Regions from separate parts of the Anoxybacillus sp. PDR2 genome, predicted to be linked through region 2. Evidence: predicted binding sites of a transcription regulator. Region 2 holds the regulator's gene; the other holds the start of a gene.
What was found. The regulator LexA, encoded in region 2, represses DNA repair genes until DNA is damaged. The targets are predictions, from matches to a motif close to CGAACATATGTTCG.
Positions count from the first base shown of each region.

Region 1: a site for LexA is predicted at 2,851-2,864, ahead of ruvA (Holliday junction branch migration protein RuvA). Genes of this name have one in related genera too.

Region 1 covers NZ_CP047158.1:2,837,107-2,841,210, forward strand. Annotated here, with positions in the region: gene queA (tRNA preQ1(34) S-adenosylmethionine ribosyltransferase-isomerase QueA) at 1-950, opposite strand, end outside; gene GRQ40_RS13700 (DUF2905 domain-containing protein) at 975-1,181, opposite strand; gene ruvB (Holliday junction branch migration DNA helicase RuvB) at 1,178-2,179, opposite strand; gene ruvA (Holliday junction branch migration protein RuvA) at 2,192-2,791, opposite strand; gene GRQ40_RS13715 (intercompartmental signaling factor BofC) at 2,906-3,388, opposite strand; gene GRQ40_RS13720 (DUF3231 family protein) at 3,713-4,104, opposite strand, start outside.
Region 2 covers NZ_CP047158.1:1,517,148-1,521,251, forward strand. Annotated here, with positions in the region: gene GRQ40_RS07350 (NAD(P)/FAD-dependent oxidoreductase) at 1-165, shown strand, start outside; gene lexA (transcriptional repressor LexA) at 1,193-1,816, opposite strand; gene yneA (cell division suppressor protein YneA) at 1,965-2,264, shown strand; gene GRQ40_RS07365 (YneB family resolvase-like protein) at 2,281-2,931, shown strand; gene GRQ40_RS07370 (DUF896 domain-containing protein) at 2,999-3,229, shown strand; gene tkt (transketolase) at 3,353-4,104, shown strand, end outside.

The DNA.
Region 1 (4,104 bases), 1.3 Mb from region 2:
TCACGCCCTGCTAAGGCGCTAACTAGCATGATTAATGTTGATTTAGGCAAGTGAAAATTCGTAATCATTCCATCAATCGCTTGAAACTGATAGCCTGGATAAATAAAGATATCCGTCCATCCGCTCTCGGCAATAAACGTTCCATTATGGCGCGATGCGATCGTTTCAAGCGTACGTGTTGATGTGGTTCCGACTGCGATAATTCGCCCGCCCTTCTCTTTCACCTCATTCAACAATCGCGCTGTCCCTTCTGTCATCTGGTAAAATTCTGCATGCATATCATGTTCTTCGATATTCTCAACATTGACGGGACGGAAGGTACCAAGTCCGACATGAAGGGTAATAAAAGCTAGATGCACTCCTTTTTGACGAATATCCTCAAGCAGCTGCTCCGTAAAATGAAGCCCTGCTGTCGGCGCTGCTGCCGAACCGCGTTCACGGGCATACACGGTTTGATACCGCTCCTGATCGTCGAGCTGTTCTTTAATATATGGAGGGAGCGGCATCTCCCCCAAGGATTCCAACACCTCATAAAATACTCCGTCATAAGCAAATTCCAGTATTCTTCCTCCGTGCTCCAACTCCTGTCTGCACGTTGCTTTTAAACGGCCGTCACCAAATAAAATGCTTGTTCCTTCTTTCACGCGCTTCGCTGGCTTCACGAGCGTTTCCCAACGGTCTCCTTCCACTTGCTTTAATAAAAGCACTTCAATTTTTGCGCCCGTATCTGATTTTTCTCCATAAAGGCGCGCCGGCAATACTCTTGTATCATTTAATACGAGACAATCCCCTTCATTCAAATACGATAAAATCGCTCGAAAGGTTTCATGATGTTTCGTTTCTCCTGTATTTTTATTGAGCATAAGCAATCTCGATGCTTCTCGGTTCGCAAGCGGTGTTTGTGCAATTAATTCCTCCGGTAAATGAAAATCAAATAAATCTATTTTCATCGCGTTCACCCATTTCTATTGTTGTTAACGAAATCGACCGATAAAATAAAACACAAGCGAAAGCACTACACTTAAAATAATAGAAGTCACAACTGGAAAGTAAAATGTTGTATTCCCCTTTTGGATGACAATATCGCCAGGAAGCCTGCCCAGCTTAATAAATTGCATCAGAAACCCCACAACAATCAAAATGGCTCCGATCATCATGATCATTTTAGGAAGACTGCTCATGATTTTGGCACCTCCATTCCAAAATGCTCATAGGCGCGATGAGTGACGATGCGCCCGCGAGGAGTCCGCTGCAAAAAGCCGATTTGCAGCAAATACGGCTCATATACATCTTCAATTGTTTGCGCTTCTTCACCAATGGTGGCCGCAAGCGTATCTACACCGACAGGACCTCCGCGAAATTTTTCCATCATCGCTCTTAATAATTTATGATCAATATGATCCAATCCTAAACGGTCAACTTGCAGCAACTCCAGCGCTTCTGTTGATAAGGCATGTGTAATCACTCCGTTGCCTTTTACTTGAGCAAAATCTCTGACTCTGCGCAACAAGCGATTGGCAATGCGCGGAGTGCCGCGCGAACAACGCGCGATCTCAACAGCAGCCGCCTCGTCAATCCTAACTTCCAGAATATCTGCTGTTCGTTTGATAATTTGCGCAAGCTGCTCCGGCTCATAATATTCCAGCCGGCTGAGCACACCAAAGCGATCCCGGAGCGGTGCAGAAAGAGCACCAGCTCGTGTCGTTGCGCCCACAAGCGTGAATGGCGGCAAGTCAATACGCACCGAACGAGCCGTTTGTCCTTTGCCAATAACGATATCTAGGCAGTAATCCTCCATAGCTGGATACAGCACTTCTTCAATCGAGCGGTGAAGGCGATGAATTTCATCGATAAATAATACATCTCCAGGTTGAAGAGAAGTTAAGATCGCCGCCAGGTCTCCGGGGCGTTCGACCGCCGGTCCAGTGGTGGTGCGCAAGTTCCCCCCCATTTCGTTTGCGATAATGGCGGCCAGCGTTGTTTTTCCAAGTCCGGGCGGTCCGTATAAAAGCACATGATCCAACGTTTCGCCACGCAGCTTTGCCGCTTCAATAAAAACTTGTAAATTTTCTTTTACTTTCTCTTGTCCGATATATTCCTGCAAGCGTTGCGGGCGGAGGCTGTATTCAAGCGATACATCCTCGCTGGAGGCATCGCTGGCAACAAGACGCTCTTCCATCGTCCTTCCCTCCTATTTTAATAGTAATTGCAGCGCTCGCTTCACATATTGATCGGTAGACATCGGTTCCTTTTTTAGAGCAGGCGCCACCTTTTGAATTTCACGATCTGCATAGCCGAGAGCCTTTAGCACTTCAAGCGCCTCGTCAAAGGCATTCTCCTGCTTTTCATCCTCCCAGCTTGTAAATAAGTCGTTCGTCGCTCCTAGAATGACTCCCTGCAGTTTCCCTTTTAAATCAAGAATCATTTGTCGCGCTGTTTTTTTGCCGATGGTCGGAAATTTGCACAAAAAGGCTTCGTTTTCCTCTTCAATCGCCTGCACGAGCTGACGTACATCTCCTGAGGCTAAAATAGCAAGCCCTCCTTTCGGGCCAATGCCGGAAACTTGAAGCAGTTTCGCAAATAGCGTTCGTTCTTCGCGCGTCCGAAACCCATAAAGAGCCATGAGGTCTTCGCGCACATATTGATATGTATAGACCGTCACGATTGTATCATGACTGGGCCGAAACGAAAATGGGTTTGGCGTGAAAATTTGATAGCCAACTCCGGCCGTTTCAATGACAATATATTCTGGACAAACATACTCAATGTATCCGCGAACAAACTCAATCAACGTTTTTCCCCTTCCCTTATCCGTACTGTTTCTCATTGTACCATATGATAATAAAAAAACGAATGTATATTCCTCTTTTGCAAAACAAAAAGACTTATCGTCTGGATAAGTCTTTTACTGAGTAACGGCAAATGGCCGATAGGCTTCAATGACCTCTTTATAACGATCTTTCGAAATCACGCGAATACCTTTTTTCAGCCGTTCTTGTTGATGGCTTTCTAGCTTTTTTATATCGAGCTGGAAAAACGATTGAATCACGCGTGATGATTTTCCTGGCTTGCCTTCAAAAATAGATAAAGTTCCATCCTTTGTTAAGCCAAAATATCCATTCGCTTTTGACAAAGGTGAAATATCTTGAACCATTTTCTGGAACACAATTTGTTCATCATCAAGATTGACAAGCTGCCAGCCTTCATACTTTTTCCATATATCCTTCATCGATGTAATCGTTTCTTGTTTAATTTCTTCACTCACTTCTCCGTCCACGTATATTCGTTCTAACAAAATCGTCATTTGAGTGGCCGGCGCTTTAGCGAAGGCAGCTGAGGAACTTATAAATGAAATCGCGATAGCCAAGCAAGCCATCAAAAGCTTCATTGTCTTCCCCTCTTTCTCGGTAAATAATGAAAGCTATTTATAGTTTCACCTTTTAAGAAAATTTTATCCATAAAAAACACTCACTCAAGAAGTGAGTGTCCGGTTGTAGACAAAGTCAAAAATGAGATTTGTCTACAACCATTCTCATCCTCTATTTATGGTGTTCCACATCAGCCTGAGTGGAAAACGCTTGGCAGACAAGAAACGCAGCCGAACAAAGACAAAAATCGAACAAAAGAAATTCATGAGCAGACGAATGCGGCCAGTGACGCAGGATGAAAGCATTTAACAACGGTCTGACACTCACTCAAGAAATCAGTGTTTTTATTTCGACTCCACTACAAGCCGTTCGCGATCAAGGAAGTGAGGCGGTTGCTCAAGCCATCCGCGCTCAATCATTAAATTCACTCCATCCTCCGCATAGGCTCCCGCTTTCGCGATAAAAGAAGCGTAGAGAGCCGCTACATCTCTTCTCAATGAGAGCGCCATGGCCTGTCCATACATACCAACCCCGAGACCTGATAAGGAATTGACTAAAAACAGCATTAATCGCTCTGAGTATGGCGCAACTGTTGATTCATTGACGACTGTGTCCCATGTCATCGAAGCTGGAATATTGTCTTCCTGCAGCACCTCAAAAATGGAGGTCATGATCTCACTGCATACTTTTTGTCCTCTTAAAAAGAAGCTGCGAATTTCAGGATCCCTCGCTACTT
Region 2 (4,104 bases):
GAAATCCAGCGATTGCAAGATGAAACTAAAAAATACTTAAATGAAAAGCTCAATCAAGATTATCAACAGTCTTTAAATCAAAAAACAGAAGAAATTAAAAAAGTTACCGATCAGAAGATAGAAGAGATAAAAAACTACATTGATCAATTACTTAAAAATCAATGATGGTAAAATAAGAAATGAAACAAAACAATAGAATAATAATAGGACATTCTACCGAAAAAAAGCGATGATGATTCATAGACTTGATTTCGGTCTGTAGTTTTCATCCTGTCGGCAAAGCACGATATAAATAAAACTTAACGATTGAACCAATAGTATCTGTACCGCGGCTGGAAGGCAAGTCCACAGGCTTGCCTTCTCGTCATGTATCCGCGCGATGAAGGTCTGAACAAACTCTATTTTATGGTTCTGTGTTCTTGGGTTCAGGACTTTGTCGCTCCATCTCAGTCATGTTTTTCGGTTTTCTGGATACAGCTATAAGAGAAATAATAAATCCGATTCCTAAGATAGCAGATAGTGTCCATGCGAAAAATTCAATAGATAACATGGCCTGATGCTCTCCTTTTTTGATGTTATGTAAATGATATGCAGAGATATGGATTCGCATGATTATGGTGATGAGGAATCAAAAAAACAAGAAAAAGAAATGCTTTCCTTGAATTTAGATTATTAGCCATATACCCTAAGGGAATAGTCTCATTTAAAGAGAAAAACTAGGAAAGAAGTTCGATGAGGTTTAAAGGAATTACGATTCATCCTGTATATAAGTGCTGAATGGTTTCGGCATTGGGTCCATTTGCGAATGATCGAAATCCAACGAAAAGATGGAATAGACGCCCCATTCAAAAGCAGAATTTGTTTTTCGCCGGTTCGAGACAAGTCCGTGACTTGCCTCGGTCATAGCAGCTGTAGTCTCTACAGTTACAACGTTAGTCACTATCATTTTATCTGTCAAGAACGATACGGATTATGATGTAGAGAAATGATTTGCTGTTCGTTCCTGTCTTTATGCAGCATCCGTCTTAAAATGGGCAAAAATGTACCGCTCAAATGAATTGCACAAAATGATGTCGCTTCCATCCATATAGACAAATAAGAGAACCTAGCGGATTTTAACAATGATCGAATAATCATCGCTACTTAAAACAAGGGTAGATAAGGTGAATTTCACTTTATCTACCCTTGTTTGTTATTGAATCATGCGATATACGCCGATCACTTTCCCGAGAATCGTAACATCGTTGACGATAATAGGCTCCATATGAGGGTTTTCTGGCTGTAGGCGAATGTGGCCTTGTTCTTTAAAAAAGCGCTTGACGGTTGCTTCGTTTTCTTCCGTCATAGCAACGACAATATCTCCGTTATTAGCTGACTGCTGCTGACGAACAATGACAAAATCTCCGTCTAAAATGCCTGCCTCAATCATGCTATCGCCCATTATTTCAAGCATAAAAACATGGTCCTCTGCAGAAACGAAGCGTTCTGGGAGCGGAAAATAGTCCTCCACATTTTCGATAGCGGTTATTGGTTGCCCTGCCGTTACCTTTCCGATGACCGGAACATTGATCACATTGCTCGGCCGCATGAATGAGGCAAAATCCGGATCTAATATTTCAATCGCGCGAGGTTTAGTTGGATCACGGCGGATGTATCCTTTGCTTTCAAGCCGAGCTAAATGTCCATGCACCGTTGAGCTAGAGGCAAGTCCAACCGCTTCGCCAATCTCACGAACGGAAGGAGGATACCCTTTAGTTTTTACTTCTTTTTTGATGAAATCGAGAATTTGCTGTTGGCGTTTCGACAGTTTGGTCATGTTTCACACCTCTTACCCATCGTTTTTTTTATTATAACACGAGGAGAACAAAAAAACAAACATAAGTTCGAAAAAATGGTTGACGCAAACGAATGTTCTTAATATAATGGGTAGAAAAGCGAACAAACATTCTAAGAGGTGAGAGAAGATGAAAGTTACTCATTATCTCGTGTTTTCATGCTTGGTGTTTATGCTACTATCAGGTTTCGTGTATGCGAGCCATCCGATTCAAAAGGAGAAATATTTAAAAATTACGGTAGAATCCGGAGATACGCTTTGGGGAATAGCCAATGAATACAGATCTTCACATCAGCTTTCAACGAAAGAATTTATTGAATGGGTAATGAATGTAAACCATTTGCCAAATGAAAAAATTGCTGCGGGTGAAAAGCTAGTGATTCCCGTGTTAAAATCAAAGGCAGAAAAGAAGCTAGTCGTCAGTAAATAATAATGGAGATGATGGAATGAAAGCGATTATTTATTGTCGGGTGAGCACAAACAAAGAGGAACAAGAAACATCACTGCAACGGCAGAAGGAGGAGCTTGAGCAGCTCGCCGAAACATATCGTTTTCAAGTCGTTAAGGTCATTGAAGAGCGGGCAAGCGGTTATGAGATTGAGCGAGACGGGATACTGGAGCTTTTAGAAGCGCTGAAAGAGGATAAAATCGAAGCCGTTCTCATCCAAGATGAAACGAGGCTTGGACGAGGAAATGCAAGAATTGCCCTATTGCATTGTATTCAAAAAGAAGGAGCCAAGCTGTATACGGTGTGCCATCATGGAGAACTACAGCTATCAGAAGCTGATTCCATGGTACTAAGTATCCTCAGCATCGTAGAGGAGTATCAGCGCAAAATACATAACTTAAAAATTAAGCGCGGGATGCAAAAAGCCGTTGAACGTGGATATCGGCCAGAAAGAAATTTGAAAAATATAGGTGAACATGCCGGAAGAGATCGCCTTGAGCTACCAATTGAAGAAATTATCCGTCTGCGTAGGAACGGACTGACCTTTGCTGAAATTGCGGCGACTTTGCGCGGATTTGGATATGATGTGTCGAAAGCGACTGTCCATCGCCGCTATCAGGAATATGAGCGGAAAAGTCAGTCAACATAGTTGTCAAGGATCCATTTCTCTAGTAAGATGGGGGCATAATATTTTTCGAAATAGGTGGAATGAAACGATGATCTCAAAACAAAAAATCGCTCGCATTAATGAATTAGCGAAAAAGGCAAAGACAAGCGGGTTGACAGAAGCGGAGAAAAAAGAGCAAGAGCAGCTTCGCAACGAGTATCTTCAAGCATTTCGCCAAGCGGTAACGGATACTCTGCATTCTGTAAAAATTATTGATCCAAATGGAAAAGATGTGACGCCCAAAAAATTGAAGGAAAGTCAAAAAAATTGGTTGCATTAAGAGAAGCAAGCATTCTCATCAGTCAAAGATTCTTGATTTTTTGAAGAAACGTTGTACATTTTTTCTTACTTTCTATATGATAGAAATGGATAAAACGCTACGAAACGAAAGGATGAGCAAAAAATGGCACAAACGATTGATCAATTGGCCATCACGACAATCCGAACGTTGTCGATTGATGCAATTGAAAAAGCGAATTCCGGGCATCCAGGCATGCCGATGGGCGCTGCGCCGATGGCCTATACGCTTTGGACCAAATTCATGAATCATAATCCAAGCAATCCAAAATGGTTTAACCGCGACCGTTTTGTGCTATCTGCGGGTCATGGCTCTATGCTTTTATATAGCTTGCTTCATTTAAGTGGCTATGACGTATCAATGGAAGATATCAAACAGTTTCGCCAATGGGGGAGCAAAACACCCGGACATCCGGAGTACGGTCATACACCTGGAGTAGAAGCAACAACAGGTCCGCTTGGTCAAGGGATTGCGATGGCTGTCGGTATGGCAATGGCAGAACGTCATTTAGCGACTACATACAATCGAGATCATTTTGAGATTATTAACCATTACACATATGCCATTTGCGGCGATGGAGACTTGATGGAAGGGGTTGCCTCTGAAGCAGCTTCATTAGCTGGTCATTTGAAACTTGGCCGTCTCATCGTTCTTTATGATTCGAATGACATTTCGCTCGATGGAGAGCTGCAGCTTTCCTTCTCGGAAAATGTCGCACAGCGCTTTGAGGCATATGGATGGCAATATTTGCGCGTTGAGGATGGAAACGATATCGAGGAAGTTGCGAAAGCACTTGAAACAGCAAGAGCAGATGTCAATCGCCCAACGCTCATTGAAGTGAAAACAACAATTGGCTA